One region of the Corynebacterium mycetoides genome, then DNA from elsewhere that is predicted to be linked to it. Evidence: predicted binding sites of a transcription regulator. Region 1 holds the regulator's gene; the other holds the start of a gene.

Region 1 (7,523 bases):
CGACGCCTACCCCGCGTTAGAAGCCACCGCCGACGGCGTCAAGGTGACCGTCCACCCGACAAAGGCCGCGGCGGATGCGTCCATGGTGACGGCCACGTTGACGCTGCTGCTGCGGGAGATCCCCGTCAACGCCGGGCAGATGACGAAGGGGCTGCCGCTGCGTCAGAAGGTCGCAGTGGACAACTACCCGCACGGCGGGGCGGCCGGGCTTGTCGAGGACGCCCGGGTGGCCACCATCCGCGACCTCATGTTCGCGGCGGGTGGCCCCGTGCGTTCCCCCGAGCAGTTCGAGGCCCTGGTCACCGAGCTCAAACCGCAGGTGCCCTTCGGCGTGCGCCAAAATGTAGTCGCGGTAGCGCCCTCCCTGGTGCAGTTCGCGAACATGTCGACGGAGCTCGAGAAGTGGAGCGGCCCGGCGATCGATGACATGCGCGGGCAGCTGGCGTTCTACTTCCCGCCGCACGCGATCGCCACGCACGGGATGGAGCATCTGCAGCACGTGCCCCGCTACATCGAAGCGATGCGGATCCGGTTGGAGGACATGGCGCTTGATCCCGACAGGGACGCCGAGCGCCAAGACATCGTCGCGTCGACGCGCCGCTACCTCGACGCGAAGCTGCGCTCACTCCCCCGCGGCCGGGAGAAGACCCGGGCTGTGAGGGACATCCTGTGGCAGATCGAGGAGCTGCGTGTCAGCTTGTTCGCGCAGCGCCTGGGCACCCCGAAGCCCGTCAGCCAAAGACGGATAGAGAAGATGGTCGACGCGCTACGCTAACGAGCCGGCGGCGGGTCAGAAGTTCTCCCTGTCCCGTCGCCGCATGAGACGGATTTCCGACTCGAAGTCGTCAGCCGACTCAAAGGACTTGTAGACGGACGCGAAGCGCAGGTATGCGACCTCGTCGAGTGCGCGAAGCGGCTCGAGGACGGCGAGGCCGACATCGTTGGCGTCGACCTGCGAGCTACCGTGACTACGCACCGTCTCCTCCACCTGTTGGGCGAGGCGCTTGAGCGCGTCGTCGGACACGTCGCGGCCTTGGCAGGCGCGGCGGACGCCGCTGATGAGCTTGTCGCGATCAAACGGCTCGCTGACCCCGTTGCGCTTGACCACCATGAGGATGGCCTTTTCCACCGTGGTGAATCTCCCTCCGCAGTTCGCACACTCTCTCCGGCGACGGATGGCGGACCCGGCGTCGATGACGCGGGAATCGAGAACCCTCGACTGTTCGTGGTGGCAAAACGGGCAGTGCATGCCCCCGATACTACCCCCGGACGAGCGCCAGAACCTAGAGCCAGATCCTAGCGCTGGGAGCTAGCGCACCTGCGCCGAGACGACGTCGTGCGCCGCCCCATGGCCCTGGTCCGCCGGGTCCGCGGAGAATGCGCCACCGGCCGCCGAACCGAGGATCAGCGCGAGACCGAGAACGGCGCCCATGAGAATATCCGCGCGGTTTTCGTGGCGGGATTCGAATGCGGTCTCAGCCGGGATTTCCGTGGGCCGTGGCAGGCGAGGAACACGCTCATGAGTTCGATTATGTGGACTGAGGGTTCGAACACGGGTTGAGTGCGCGCGCGTGTGCGTCTCGGGGGCGACGTCCCACACCGCGACTGTAGTAGCCCGGGCCGGGTGGGCCGTGTGGGGAGTGTGAGCAGTGCTGGCACGATCGATCTGGATGGTCATGATTGTCTCCTTTGTTGTGTTGCCTTTAACTCTAAGGGCGAGTCGGACACCGTCGAACAAGCTACCGTTCACATGTTCGATGCCGTCTCTATGTTCGATTTATAGCACCTTGTCCAACACGTGTCCAGTGTCGCGCCAAGAATGTCGAACAAACTTGCCACTTCTGGTAGCTTTGCAAGCACGCCCGATGATGCGCCGCCGATGAAGTACCGATGAAGTAGCGATGAAAGTAGAGGAGAACCGATGCCCCGCAAGAAAGACGACCCGAGCACGCTTGACATGAGTGTCCTGTCCGACCGGCAGCGCCGGATCCTGGAGGTGATACAGGACGCGGTTGTGCTGCGCGGGTACCCACCCAGCATCCGCGAGATCGGCGACGCCGCCGGGCTGCAGTCCACGTCTTCGGTCGCCTACCAGCTCAAGGAACTGGAGAAGAAGGGCTTCCTCCGGCGCGACCCCAATAAGCCCCGTGCCGTAGATTTGCGCCACCTGCCCGATTCTGCGAAGCCCCGGAAGTCCACCGCCGAGGACGTCGTCGCCCCCGAGGATGCGTCGCAGCCGCGCTTCGTCCCGGTGGTAGGCCGCATCGCGGCAGGCTCCCCCATCCTGGCGGAGCAGAACATCGACAGCTACTTCCCCCTCCCGCAGGAGCTGCTGGGCGAGGGCGAGCTCTACATGCTCCAGGTCGTCGGCGAGTCGATGCGCGACGCCGGCATCCTCGACGGGGACTGGGTCGTCGTGCGTGCCCAGCCGGTAGCGGAGGAGGGCGAGTTTGTCGCCGCGCTTCTCGACGGCGAAGCGACGGTCAAGGAGTTCCACCGCGACTCCTCCGGGGTGTGGCTGCTGCCCCACAACGACGCGTTCTCCCCCATCAAGGGAGACGAGGCACAGATCATGGGGCGGGTCGTGTCCGTTTTCCGGACCCTCTAGGTCCCCTCCGCCCCCGTATGTAGCCCCGCTTGGGGGCATGCAAACACAAACACACCCAACCGGGCAGGTTTTGTTTGGAACAATGGCAGACGGTTTACTCCCCTCTCAGCCCCAAGGACGGCCCAGGCATGTACGCAGAAGAACGCAGGCGACAGATCGCGTCGTTGACCGCCGTCGAGGGCCGGGTCAACGTCACGGAGCTTGCACAGAAATTCGGCGTCACGGCGGAGACCATTAGGCGCGACCTCGCGGCACTGAACCGGGACGGCGTGATCCAGCGCGTCCACGGCGGGGCCGTGGCCAGCCAGTCCTACCTCACTACGGAGTTTCCGCTCGACACGAGGTTCCGCTCCGCATCCTCGGCGAAATCGGCAATCGCGCGCGCGGCGCTCGCTTTCCTTCCGGACCACCCCGAGGGCGGGATCTTCCTCGACTCCGGCACAACGATTCACGCGCTCGCCAGCATCATCGCCACGCACCCGCACGCGCCCTCCTGGCAGATCGTGACCAACTCCATCCCGATCGCCCTGGATCTGTCCGCGGCGCAGCTGCCCCACGTCCAGCTGCTCGGCGGGTCTGTCCGCGCGATTACGCAGGCGGTGGTGGGACCTACGGCGCTGCGCTCCCTCGCCCTTCTGCGCGCCGACGTGGCGTTTATTGGCACCAACGCGCTGAGCGTCGAGCACGGTCTGTCCACGGCGGACGCGCAAGAGGCGGCGATCAAGTCCGCGATGGTGACCAACGCGCGCACAGTGGTCGTGCTGTGCGACTCCTCGAAGCTCGGCAACGACTACCTGGTCAGCTTCGCCCCGCTTGACGACGTCGACGTAGTCATCACCGACGACGCCGCCCCGCAATCGATCCTGGACGAGCTCGCCCAGCACGGCGTCGAGGTCATTCTGGCAGGGGGAGAAACTACCCCCTCTTGACCAACCGGGCACATTCGGAAAGAATCGGGGGTAACGAGACCCCGAGGAGCCCCGCAGTGATAGTCACCTTCACTCCCAACCCGAGCATCGACGCCACACTCGAGCTCGACTCTCTAGAGGTGGGTGGCGTCAACCGCGCCCTCCGAGCTTGCCGCGAGGCCGGGGGCAAAGGCATCAACGTCGCCCGCGCCTGCGCACAGGCGGGCCAGCCCACGCTGGCCATCGCGCCCTGCGGGCCGACAGACCCGTTCACTCTGCTGTGCCGCACGGCGGACGTTCCGCTCAAGACGGTGCCCATCGACGGCACCGTCCGCACCAACACAACACTGTCGGAGCGCGGCGGCCGCACCACGAAAATCAACGAGACCGGCCCACTGCTCGGCAGCGCCGACGTCGCCCGCATCACGGACACCGTCATCTCCACCATGGCCGAGGGCGGAGCGGACGCGGTCGTCATGGCCGGCTCCCTGCCGCCCGGCGCACCGCTGGACTGGTACGCCACGCTCGCGCGCCAGATCCGCAAGGCCTGCCCGGGGGCGGTCGTCGCCATCGACACCTCCGACAAGCCGCTTGTGGCGCTGAGCGCCCACCTTGCCGACGCCGCGCCCGACGTGATGAAGCCCAACGCATTCGAGCTCGCCCAGCTCACCGACTCCGGGACCACTGGCCGCGAGCTCGAGCAGCAGGCCGCCCGCGGCGACTACGCGGAGATCAGCGCCCACGCAGAAACCCTGCGCTCCGCCGGCGTCAAGGAGGTCGTGGTCACCCTGGGTGCAGCCGGAGCGGTGCTGGTCACCGGGTCCGGCGCCTGGGCCGCCACCGCTCCCCCCGCCGCCGCGCAGTCCACCGTCGGCGCGGGCGACTCGGCGCTGGCCGGCTACATCATGGCGCGCGTCGCGGGGGAAGCGCCCGCGGAATGCCTGCGCCGCAGCGTTGCCTACGGCTCGGCGGCGGCCGCGAAGCCCGCCACCGGCATCCCCTCGCCGGCCGAGATCGACCTCGCCCACACAGACGTTTTCCCGCTCTCCACCTCCGAGAAGGACTGACGCCATGAGCCCCCAGTTAATCACCCCCGAACTCGTCGGCCTCGACGTCGATTTCGGATCCGCCCCCACCGATGTCATCACCCGCCTGGCAGGCATGGTTGCCTCCGCCGGCCGCACCACCGACGCGGCCGCGCTTGCCGACGGCGCCATCGAGCGCGAAGCCAAAGCCCCGACGGGTGTTCCCGGCCGCGTCGCCATCCCGCACGTGCGCTCCTCCGCCGTCGCCACGCCCACCCTCGCCTTCGCCCGGCTGGCCCGTCCGGTCGACTTCGGCGGCCCGGACGGGGACGCGGACCTGGTGTTCCTTATCGCCGCGCCCGAAGGCGGCGGCAAGGAACACCTGAAAATCCTGTCCACCTTGGCCAGGGCCCTGGTGCGTGGGGAGTTCGTCGATAAGCTGCGCGCAGCCGCGACCCCGAACGACGCCGTCGCGGAGATCATCGCCGTCGTCGGCGGAGCGCCCGAGCCGCCGAAGCGGGTGTACAGGATCGCCGCGGTGACTTCGTGCCCCACCGGCATCGCGCACACTTACATGGCCGCCGACGCCCTGGTTCAGGCCGCGCAGAAGCGTGACGACGTCGACCTGCGCGTCGAACCCCAGGGTTCCTCCGGCTACGACGCCCTCGAAGACTCCTTTATCCGCGACGCAGACGCCGTCATCTTCGCCCACGACGTCGCCGTGCGCGGCCAGGGCCGCTTCGCCGGCAAACCGCTGATCAACGCCCCCGTCAAGCGCGGCATCGACTCCCCCGACGCGCTGATCGACGCCGCCGTCGCCGCGGCGGACGACCCGGACGCGGACGTCGTCAAGGCATCGACGTCCGCGGGTGACGACGGCGACGCCGCGCGCCAGAGCACCGACAGCTGGCCGAAGCGCATCCAGCAGGCGGTGATGACCGGCGTGTCCTACATGGTCCCGTTCGTCGCCGCCGGCGGCCTCCTGCTCGCGCTCGGATTCCTCATCGGCGGCTACGACATGGCCAACGGGTGGCAGGCGATTGCCACGCAGTTCTCCCCCACCAACCTGCCCGGAAACCAGGTCAACGTGGACGGCGCCGTGATGACGTTCGAGCGCTCCGGGTGGCTGCTCTACCTGGGCGCCGTGCTGTTTGCCACGGGCCAAATGGGCATGGGATTCGTGGTCTCGGCACTATCCGGTTACATCGGCTACGGGCTCGCGGGCAGGCCCGGCATCGCCCCCGGGTTCATCGGCGGCGCGAGCTCCGTACTGCTCGGCGCTGGGTTCATCGGCGGCCTCGTCACCGGCATCCTCGCCGGAGTGATCGCGTACTGGATTCAGTCGTGGACAGTGCCGCGCTGGCTCGGCTCACTCATGCCGGTGGTGATCATTCCGCTGTTGACCTCGCTCGCCATCGGCCTTTTGATGTTCCTGCTGCTCGGCCGCCCACTCGGGGCGATCATGGAGGGCCTGCAGGGGTGGCTGGAATCCATGAGCGGGTCGTCCGCGATCCTGCTCGGCGTGATCATCGGCATGATGATGTGCTTCGACCTCGGCGGGCCGGTGAACAAGGCCGCCTACCTCTTCGGCACCGCGGGCCTGTCCGCCGGAACCGAGTCGAGCTTCCAGATCATGGCCGCCGTCATGATTTCCGGCATGGTGCCCCCGATCGCCCTGTCCATCGCCACGTTCCTACGCCGGTCCCTCTTCACGCCCGCGGAGCAGGAGAACGGCAAATCCGCCTGGCTGCTCGGCCTGTCCTTCGTCTCCGAAGGCGCGATCCCCTTCGCCGCGGCTGACCCGCTGCGTGTCATCCCGTCGATGATGCTCGGCGGCGCGACCGCCGGCGCGGTGTCCATGGCGCTCGGCACGGGAGTGCAGGCGCCGCACGGCGGCATCTTCGTCATCTTCGCGTATGACCCGTGGTGGGGCATGTTCGCCGCCCTCGCCGCAGGCGTGGCGGTGTCCGCGGCTGCGGTCATCGCGGCCAAGCAGATTTGGCCCAACAAGGCCATCGAGCACGCTGCGCAGACCGCGTAGACTCGAGTCACCACTTACGAAAGGACTTCTCTATGGCTTCCAAGACTGTCAAGGTCGGCTCCACTGTGGGCCTCCACGCTCGCCCCGCAACCGTGATCGCTGACGCGGCCGGTGAGTTCGACGAGGAGATCGTGCTCACCCGCGTCGGTGACGACCCGGACGACGAGACCGACGCAGCCTCGTCGCTGATGATCATGGCGATGGGCGCGGAGTACGGCGACGAGGTCACCGTGACCTCGGACAATGCGCAGGCCGTAGAGAAGATCGCGGCTCTCATCGAGCAGAACCTCGACGAGGAGTAGGTCACTGTTCGACCGGCGTTTCCGGACTTTCGGGGCGCTGGGTGGCCGTTTCTGTCGAACGGGGTACAGCAGGGCTTAGCTAACCTGGCCCCCTTGTTCGACCGGAACGGCCTTTACCGCTCCCGCAGGCGCCTGAAACGCGCTTCCGGTCGAACACGCACCTGCGGGGTCTGACGGCTAACCCCCTTGTTCGACCGGAGCGGCCTTTCTGACCTCTCAGGGCGTTAAAGCACGCTTCCGGTCGAACACGCACCGGGCGGGACTAGTGGCGTTGGCCCCTTGTTCGACCGGAATAGGCATTTTCACGCCCGCAGGCTCCTAAAACACGCTTCCGGTCGAACACGCACCTGCGGGGTCTGACGGCTAACCCCCTTGTTCGACCGGAACGGCCTTTTCCGCCCCGCAGGCCTCTGAAACGCGCTTCCGGTCGAACACGCACCGGGTGGGACGAGCGCTGTTCGACCGGAACGGCATTTACCGGCCATGAAGGGGCTCCGGCACGCTTCCGGTCGAACACGCACCTGGTGGGACGAGCGCTGTTCGACCGGAATGACATTTTCCGGCCATGAAGGGGACTCCGGCACGCTTCCGGTCGAACACGCACCGGCACGACCTAGCGGCGCTGGCCCCTGTTCGACC
Region 2 (7,523 bases), 1.1 Mb from region 1:
CGGCATCACCGTGCGTTTCGACGGCGCCGCCGAGTACGCCAACTACCAGATCTCCCGCGACCCCACCCAGATGTGGGCGCTGGTGACAACCGTCGTGATGCTCGGCGCGCTCATCGGTTCCGTGACCATCAAGCGCCGCCGCATGTGGGTGCGCCTGGCGCCGGACGACGCGGGCGGGACCCACGTGGAGCTGGCGGGCCTGGCACGCACCGACCGCGCCGGGTGGGGAGCGGAGTTCCACGAGATCGCCGACAAGGTTCTGGGCCGCGCGCCCGAAGAACCGGACGGCGAGGAATTTGAGATCGACGACCTTGGATAAGCCCGCCGCCGTGCGGTAGGTTTAGCCTATGCTCGTGGACTCAACCATGGCGGACCTGTCTGACCTGACGTTCCGCACCGCTTTCGTTATCTACCTCGTCGCGTTGATCATGTCGTGCGTCTACTACGGGCGCATGTTCGGGGTCGTCGACATGCGCCGGGAGCGCGCCCGCTCGCAGGCCGAGAGCGCCACCTCCAAAGTCCCCGTCACTGTCGGGGCGGGCGGGCCGCCCACGACCGTGGCGCCGGCGCCTAGCGTTTTCGACGAGTCCGAGTACTCCCGCCGCATCGCCGGCGCCCGCAAGTGGGCGAACATGACGCAGGCGCTGGTGTGGTTCGGCATTCTGCTGCACCTGGCCTCGTTCATCACCCGCGGCCTGGCCGCCCGGCGTTTCCCGCTGGGCAACCTGTACGAGTACATCTTGTTCATGTCGGCGGTAGTGATGGTGGCCGCGGCGGTGGTGATCCAGCGCAGGAACTGGCACACGCTGTGGCCGTGGGTGCTCTCGCCGATGATCATCGCGATGTTCCTCAACTCCACGGTCTTCCACATGCAGGCCGCGCCCGTCGTGCCGGCGCTGCAGTCCTACTGGCTGCCGGTGCACGTGTCCTCGGTGTCCATCGGGGCGTCGATAGGCATCGTCTCCGGGCTTTTCGCCCTGCTGTACCTGCTGCGCATGTGGCAGCCGCGGGGCGAGGAGCACGGCTTCTTCGGCGCCATTGCCAAGCCGCTGCCGAGCGCGAAGACGCTGGACCAGATCACGTACAAGACCGCGATTATCACCCTGCCCCTGTTCGGCATCGGCATCGTCTTCGGAGCGATCTGGGCCGAGGTGGCGTGGGGCCGCTTCTGGGGCTGGGACGCCAAGGAAACGGTGTCCATGATCACGTGGGTGCTCTACGCCGCCTACCTGCACGCGCGCGCGACCGCTGGCTGGAAGAACGTCCGCGCCGCCTGGATCAACGTGTTCGCTCTGGCCATGACGATTTTCAACATGACCTACGTCAATACGGTGATCGCGGGCCTGCACTCGTACGCGGGGCTGAACTAAATGAAGGTGCTTATCACCGGCGGCGCCGGCTTCATCGGGTCCACGGTCGCCTCCTGCTGCGCGGATAACGGGATCACCCCGGTCATCCTCGACGACTACTCCACCGGCCTACGCGTCTTCGCGCAGCGCTTCGCCCACTACGAGGGTGACATCGCCGACGAGGCCTTGCTCAACCGCATTCTCGACGAGCACCCGGACATCGAGGCGGTGATTCACTGCGCTGCCAAGATCGTCGTGCCGGAGAGCGTCGAAAAGCCCGTCATGTACTACGACAACAACGTCGGCAAGGCGATCTCGCTTCTGCGCGTTATGTCCGCGCGCGGGGTGGGGAAGTTCCTGCTCAGCTCCACCGCGGCGATGTACGAGCCTGACCCGGATTTCATGGTCAGCGAATCCAGCACGGTCAATCCCACCAGCCCGTACGCGGCGTCGAAGTGGATGTTCGAGCGCGTGCTTGCCGATGCCGCCTCGGCCGGCGTCATCCGCGCCATCGCCCTGCGCTACTTCAACCCGATCGGCGCCGACCCGCAGCTGCGCACCGGTCTGCAGAATCCGGCGCCCTCGCACGCGCTGGGCAAAATGATCACTGCGCACGCCTCGGGCGAGCCGTTCACGGTCACCGGCGTGGACTGGCCGACGCGCGACGGCTCGGGCCTGCGCGACTACATCCACGTGTGGGACCTCGCCCGCGCCCACGTTCTGGCGCTGCGCGCGCAGCTTGGGGATTACGAGGTGATCAACCTCGGCACCGGCACGGGGACGACCGTTTTCGAGCTCGCCGAGGCCGTGGGCGTGGCCACCGGCACCCCGCTCGAGGTGCGTTCCGCCCCGCGCCGCGACGGCGACGTGGTCGGCAGCGCCGCGCGCACCGACAAGGCCGCGCAGGTGCTGGGCTGGAGTCCTGAGTACTCCGTCGCCGACGGCGTGCGCCACTCCCTTGCGTGGGCCCAGAAGCTGCCGGAGGTGCTGCGGGCCGAGGACGAGGCGAGGTAAGCGAGCCATGTCCGGACCCCGTAACAAGACCGGCAAGCCCGCGAGCGAGGACCCGGTGCTCATCGAGCTGGGGGAGCAGATCGCCCGTGCCCGCCGCGCCGCGGGGCGCCTGCAGCAGGAGGTAGCGGACTCCGCCGGCGTGTCGCGCTCGACGCTGCACACCATCGAGCACGGCGGGGCAGGCGTGCGCTGGGAGAAGGTCGCCGCCGTGGCCGCCGCGTTGGGCCTGGCTATGACGTTTGAGACGCCCTAGTCGTCGTCCTCCTCGAGCCGTTTGCGCCGTTCCTCTTCCTCCCGTTTGCGGCGCTCTGCTTCTTCCTGGGCGCGGCGCTGCTTGAAGCGATTCTTCTCGATGCTCCACAGGAACTCTTCGTCATCGTCGGGCCCCTTGATGGCGGGAGGCGCTTCGCGCTGCGCCCCGTAGCGCTTCGAACTGCCGGGGCCGAACGCGCGCCACAGCATCCACACAGCGAGGATGACGAGGAGCACGAGCAAGATTCTTCCCATGCCCTCCAACATACTGGGTGGGGGCATTGGGTAGGGTAGCGCCTTGTGAGTGATCTTCATGCCCCCGAGGTCGACCCCGGCGTGCGCGCCCGCGCCAACAAGGCGATCGCGGTGTACGGCGGGCTGCGCCTGGCGCTGTTCCTGGGTTTGACCGTGGTTATCCAGCTGGCGGCCGTGGCGATCGGCGCCCCGGTGCCGCTGATCATCTCCGCGCTGCTCGCGCTCATCGTGGCGTTCCCGCTGTCCATGGTCGTGTTTTCCCGCCAGCGCGTCGCCGCCGTCGGGGCGCTGGCCACCTGGCGCGCCCAGCGGGACGCCCGCAAGCGCTGGATCCAGGACGAGCTGGCGCAGCGCTAGGCGCCTGCGCTACAGCACCGCCGCGATGAACAGCATCGCCGGCAGCGACAGAAACGTCGTGAGGAACACCGTGTCGCGGGCGACGGTTTCACCGACCCGGTAGTTCGCCGCGTAGTTGTACACGTTTTGGGCGGTCGGCAGCGCTGCAAGGATGACGGCGGCGTAGAGCTGGTTGCCCTCCAACCCCGCCAGGGTGGCGATTCCCCAGGCCACGGCCGGCATCGCCGTGAGTTTCAGGGCGGTTGCGGTGAGCGTCGGCAAACGGTCTGGTCCGGACTTTAAGACGCTGCGGCCGTTGAGCGAGGCACCGAAACTCATGAGGATGAGCGGGATGGACGCGCCGCCGAGGATGCGGATTGGCGCCATCACGGGCTCAGGGACGGTCCAGCCGGCCGCGGAAACCGCGAAGCCCGCGATCGCCGCCAGCACCATCGGCGCCGTCAGGCCCGCGATGATGGAGTCGCGCACGTGATGCTTGCCGCTGCCACCCGCGTTGAGGCCGGCGATGATGAACGGGGAGAGCACCGCCATCTGCAACAGCACCGCGGGCACGACGTAGGTGGCGTCGCCGATGACGTACAGCGCGATGGGCAGGCCCATGTTCACCGAGTTGAAATAGCTTGACGACGCCGCCCCGGCCATCCTCGTCGGCACATCCTGCCGGAAGAAGATCATCGAAATGACCCAGAAAATCCCCATCGTGATCAGCGTGGACCCGAAGACCACGGCGTTCACAGGGGAGAGGAACGTGGAGGTGTCCGAGGTGGCCACGGACGAGAAAATCAGCGACGGCGTCGTCGCCCAGAACGCGACGCGGTTGAACTGCAGCCGCGCCTCGCCCTGGCCGATGATGCCGCGCCGCGCCAGCACGTAGCCGACACCGATGACGGTGAAGATGATGGAAAACCCGGTGAGTACGTCTAGCACTAGTCACCGCCCTCTCCGTAGAATCGCCGGGTTTAAGTGTATCCAGCGTGGGGCGTCCTACGCCGTCAGGTCTCTGATTTCGGCGTCTGCCGCCGCGCGCTGGACCGCCGCGGTGCCCTTGATAGCGGCCGCCCTGGATTCGTTGGCCTCGCCCGTCGCGACGACCTCGCCGTTGCCGGCCTTGAGACGGAAGCGGAACTTCCCGGACTTGTCCTCGCAAACTTCGAACTTCCCAGCCATCGTGCGCCTTTCTCATGCGTGTGGAAATGGATTTTCCGGACGCTACTCCTCGAAGTGGGGCTGCCAGAGCCCCGCAACGTGTACGTTTCCTTCGAGGTTTCTACAAAACCGCAGGGACTCCGCAGCGGCGGAGTGGTGCGTGCTTGCCGACGTCCACCCGCTGCCTCGGTACCCCGGGTTTGCAAAACCCCAGGAACTCCGCAGCGGCAGAGTGGTGCGTGCTTGCCGACGTCCACCTTTACACACGGTCGTCTCCGCAGGACTGTGCTGCAAAACCCCAGGAACTCCGCAGCGGCGGAGCGGTGCGTGCTTACCGACGTCCACCTTCACACGCTCGGTCGTCTCCGCAGGACTGTGCTGCAAAACCCCAGGAACTCGCAGCGGCGGAGCGGCTGAAAAATTTTCTCCGCGCCCCTTGACTTAGAACAAGCGTTCCACTAACTTGGAGCGCAGAATAGGTCGAACACTTGTACGGGGGTAGAAATGTCGACAGCAAATGAAACTTCGATCGAGTACAGTTCCACGGGTCGGGCGGGGGACATTGTCAGGGCGATTCGTTCCAACCAAACGTGGGCAGTGCAGTCCCGCGCGGAAATGCTGGTCGCTCTGGCCGATTTCGAGTATTTCGGACTGGCAGAGTCATTCGGGGAAACATCGACGGCGGGGTGGCTGGCTCGCGAGCTGAAGCTGGCGCCATCCACGGCGTTCGAGTACGTCAGCGTTGCGCGTCAGCTTCCTGACTTCCCGTTGCTCACAAAAGCCTTTAGGGGTGGTGAGTTTAGCTATTCCACCGTCCGTTTTCTGTTGAAGCACCTCTCTCCGGATAACGAGGCACAGCTCGTTGACCTCGCACAACGCCTGTGCTTCACAGAGCTTCGGCAAGCTCTGGCAGGCCTGGGTAGCTCACAGGAGGCCGAGAGGGAGCCCGATTACCACCACCGGGTGCGCCATGCGGACAACGGCGACGTGATCGTTTCTGCGCGGCTCAATGCCATGGACGGTGCGGCCTATCTCGCAGCATTGAAGATCGCGCAGCTGTCCAACTATGGGCTCGAGGACGTCGACGAGCATGACCTTGCCGATGAAGAGAAGGTTGAGGAGCTGCTGGCTGAGAAGCAGGCCCAACCGGAAGTGGACCCTGCGGAGGAGTTGGAGCCCGTTCCTCAAAAACGGGAATCCTTCTCCGATGCGCTCAAGCGCAGCTTTTCGCGCTTTGGGCCACCAGTGAAAGATGACATGCATTCGGCCTTACTTTCGATGATTGCCATGGTGCGCTCCCGCCCCGTGAGTGACCTTCGGGCACCCGGAGCTCACGTGAACATCATGATGACCACCAACGGCCGGACCTGGCTGCCGGGTAACCTTGCTGCGCCGTCGGAGACGGTGAAGAACTACCTCGACAACGCCATGCTCAGGCTGCATCTGCTCGACAACGATGGGGTGACCCTTCACCTCGGGCGCACCGCGCGCTTCGTCAACAACGGGCAGCTGCGCGCCTTGCTCGCGGTGTGGAACTACCAGTGCGCCATGCCGGGGTGTAGCCACACCCGCTTCCTCGAGGTGCACCACATCAAGGAGTGGAGTGACGGGGGCAGCACAAACTTGGAAAACCTGATACCCCTTTGCTCGTCCTGCCACTCGCGAGTGAGCAACAGGCAGGCGCACATCACCACCAACGGGCGCGACATTGAGTTTCGGTTCCGAGGAGGGCGGCGTTTCGTGTCCCGGGCGAGGCAGCTTCCGGAGGAGACAGATGCGTTCACGGGGCCGCTCGTGCCTCAATCAGCCATTGACAGGTCCGCGCCCGACCATGAGAGGGGAGGCGACTTCGATGATTAGGCGAACGCCAGCGCGACGGCGGTGACGACGGCCCAGACCAGCATCGCCCTGCCGTTGAGTCCGAGCACGGGGATAAGTGCCGCCCCGGTAGCACCACGCAGCACTTTCAACACAGACGCGACGGCGAGGGGCAGCGCGATCAGCGCCGCAAGCGCGGGCAGAGAGACCAACGCGAGAAACAAGGTGGCGATGAAGGGGGCGAGGGTGAGAAGGGTGAAGAGGCGTCGGGCCCGGGCGTCGCCAAGCCGCACTGCGAGGGTGTGCTTGCCGGCGACGGAGTCGGTGGGGATATCGCGGATATTGTTGGCTAGATTGACGGCCGCGGAGATGGAGCCGATGGCGAAGGCGGCCGCGAACCCGGTCCAGCTCACCACACCCGATTGAGTAAATTCGGTGCCCAAGACGGCGACAAGCCCGAAGAACACGAAGACCGCGGCCTCGCCGAGCCCCTGGTAGCCGTAGGGGTTCTTGCCGCCGGTGTAGAACCACGCAGCCGCGATGCAGGCCGCCCCAACCACAATCAGCCACCACGCTGACATCACCGCTAGGATCGCGCCGGCCACTGCGGCGACGAAGAACGCGACAAACGCCGCGCTTTTCACGCGCGCCGGGGCGGCGAGGCCGGAGGCGGTTAGTCGGGTGGGGCCGGTGCGATCGTCGTCGGTGCCGCGGATGCCGTCGGAGTAGTCGTTGGCGTAATTCACGCCTATGATGAGCGCCCACGCGACGATGAGCGCCAGGAATGCCCGACCCAGGTGCGCGCCGTTGTTGGACGCGGCGGCGCCCGTGCCGACGATGACTGGGGCGAACGCGTTGGCCCAGGTGTGGGGGCGAGCGGCCTGTAACCAGTCTTGGGCGGTAGCGGAATAGTTTGGAGCGGTCATGGTCTCCATCATGCCCGCGCCCGGCGGGGTCGGGGTCATCCGTACTAGTGTTAGCCCTCATGTGGATTGACTACGCCGCTCGCCAAGCGCTGAACTCGGTGGGGGCCTTCGTGCGGGCGCCGCGGCTAAAGCTCGCGGCTAACGCTACGTCGCTGTCTTTCCCTCAACAGGGCGACACCGTAATTTCCCTGACCACTCACGGCAACCGCATGTCGGCTTCGGTGGCTGCGATTACGTCGCTGTTGATGGGCACGGAGCTGCTTCCAGTGTTCCTCTGGCTGGATCGCGACGATTTCGAGGCGGACTGGCCGGAGGGGTTGCGGGGCTTGGTAGATCGGGGACTTCAGGTTCGTTGCTCGGACGGTGCTTTTGGTCCACACACGAAGTATTTTGGCACCTTTTCCCA

Evidence for each region. Region 1 encodes LexA, which represses DNA repair genes until DNA is damaged. Its sites were predicted from a motif close to CGAACANNTGTTCG; they were not measured.
Region 2: the regulator LexA is predicted to act here: its motif matches at 4,855-4,868, upstream of BLS40_RS09145 (HNH endonuclease signature motif containing protein).

The regions. Positions count from the first base shown of each region.
Region 1 covers NZ_LT629700.1:736,739-744,261, forward strand. Annotated here, with positions in the region: gene hrpA (ATP-dependent RNA helicase HrpA) at 1-775, shown strand, start outside; gene nrdR (transcriptional regulator NrdR) at 791-1,249, opposite strand; gene BLS40_RS11305 (hypothetical protein) at 1,310-1,432, opposite strand; gene lexA (transcriptional repressor LexA) at 1,922-2,608, shown strand; gene BLS40_RS03675 (DeoR/GlpR family DNA-binding transcription regulator) at 2,737-3,537, shown strand; gene BLS40_RS03680 (1-phosphofructokinase family hexose kinase) at 3,594-4,583, shown strand; gene BLS40_RS03685 (PTS fructose transporter subunit IIABC) at 4,588-6,582, shown strand; gene BLS40_RS03690 (HPr family phosphocarrier protein) at 6,615-6,884, shown strand.
Region 2 covers NZ_LT629700.1:1,893,762-1,901,284, forward strand. Annotated here, with positions in the region: gene BLS40_RS09105 (cytochrome c biogenesis protein ResB) at 1-319, shown strand, start outside; gene ccsB (c-type cytochrome biogenesis protein CcsB) at 348-1,370, shown strand; gene galE (UDP-glucose 4-epimerase GalE) at 1,371-2,363, shown strand; gene BLS40_RS09120 (helix-turn-helix domain-containing protein) at 2,371-2,616, shown strand; gene BLS40_RS09125 (hypothetical protein) at 2,613-2,870, opposite strand; gene BLS40_RS09130 (DUF4229 domain-containing protein) at 2,916-3,227, shown strand; gene BLS40_RS09135 (AEC family transporter) at 3,237-4,154, opposite strand; gene BLS40_RS09140 (YegP family protein) at 4,212-4,394, opposite strand; gene BLS40_RS09145 (HNH endonuclease signature motif containing protein) at 4,989-6,233, shown strand; gene BLS40_RS09150 (1,4-dihydroxy-2-naphthoate polyprenyltransferase) at 6,230-7,129, opposite strand; gene BLS40_RS09155 (glycosyltransferase) at 7,177-7,523, shown strand, end outside.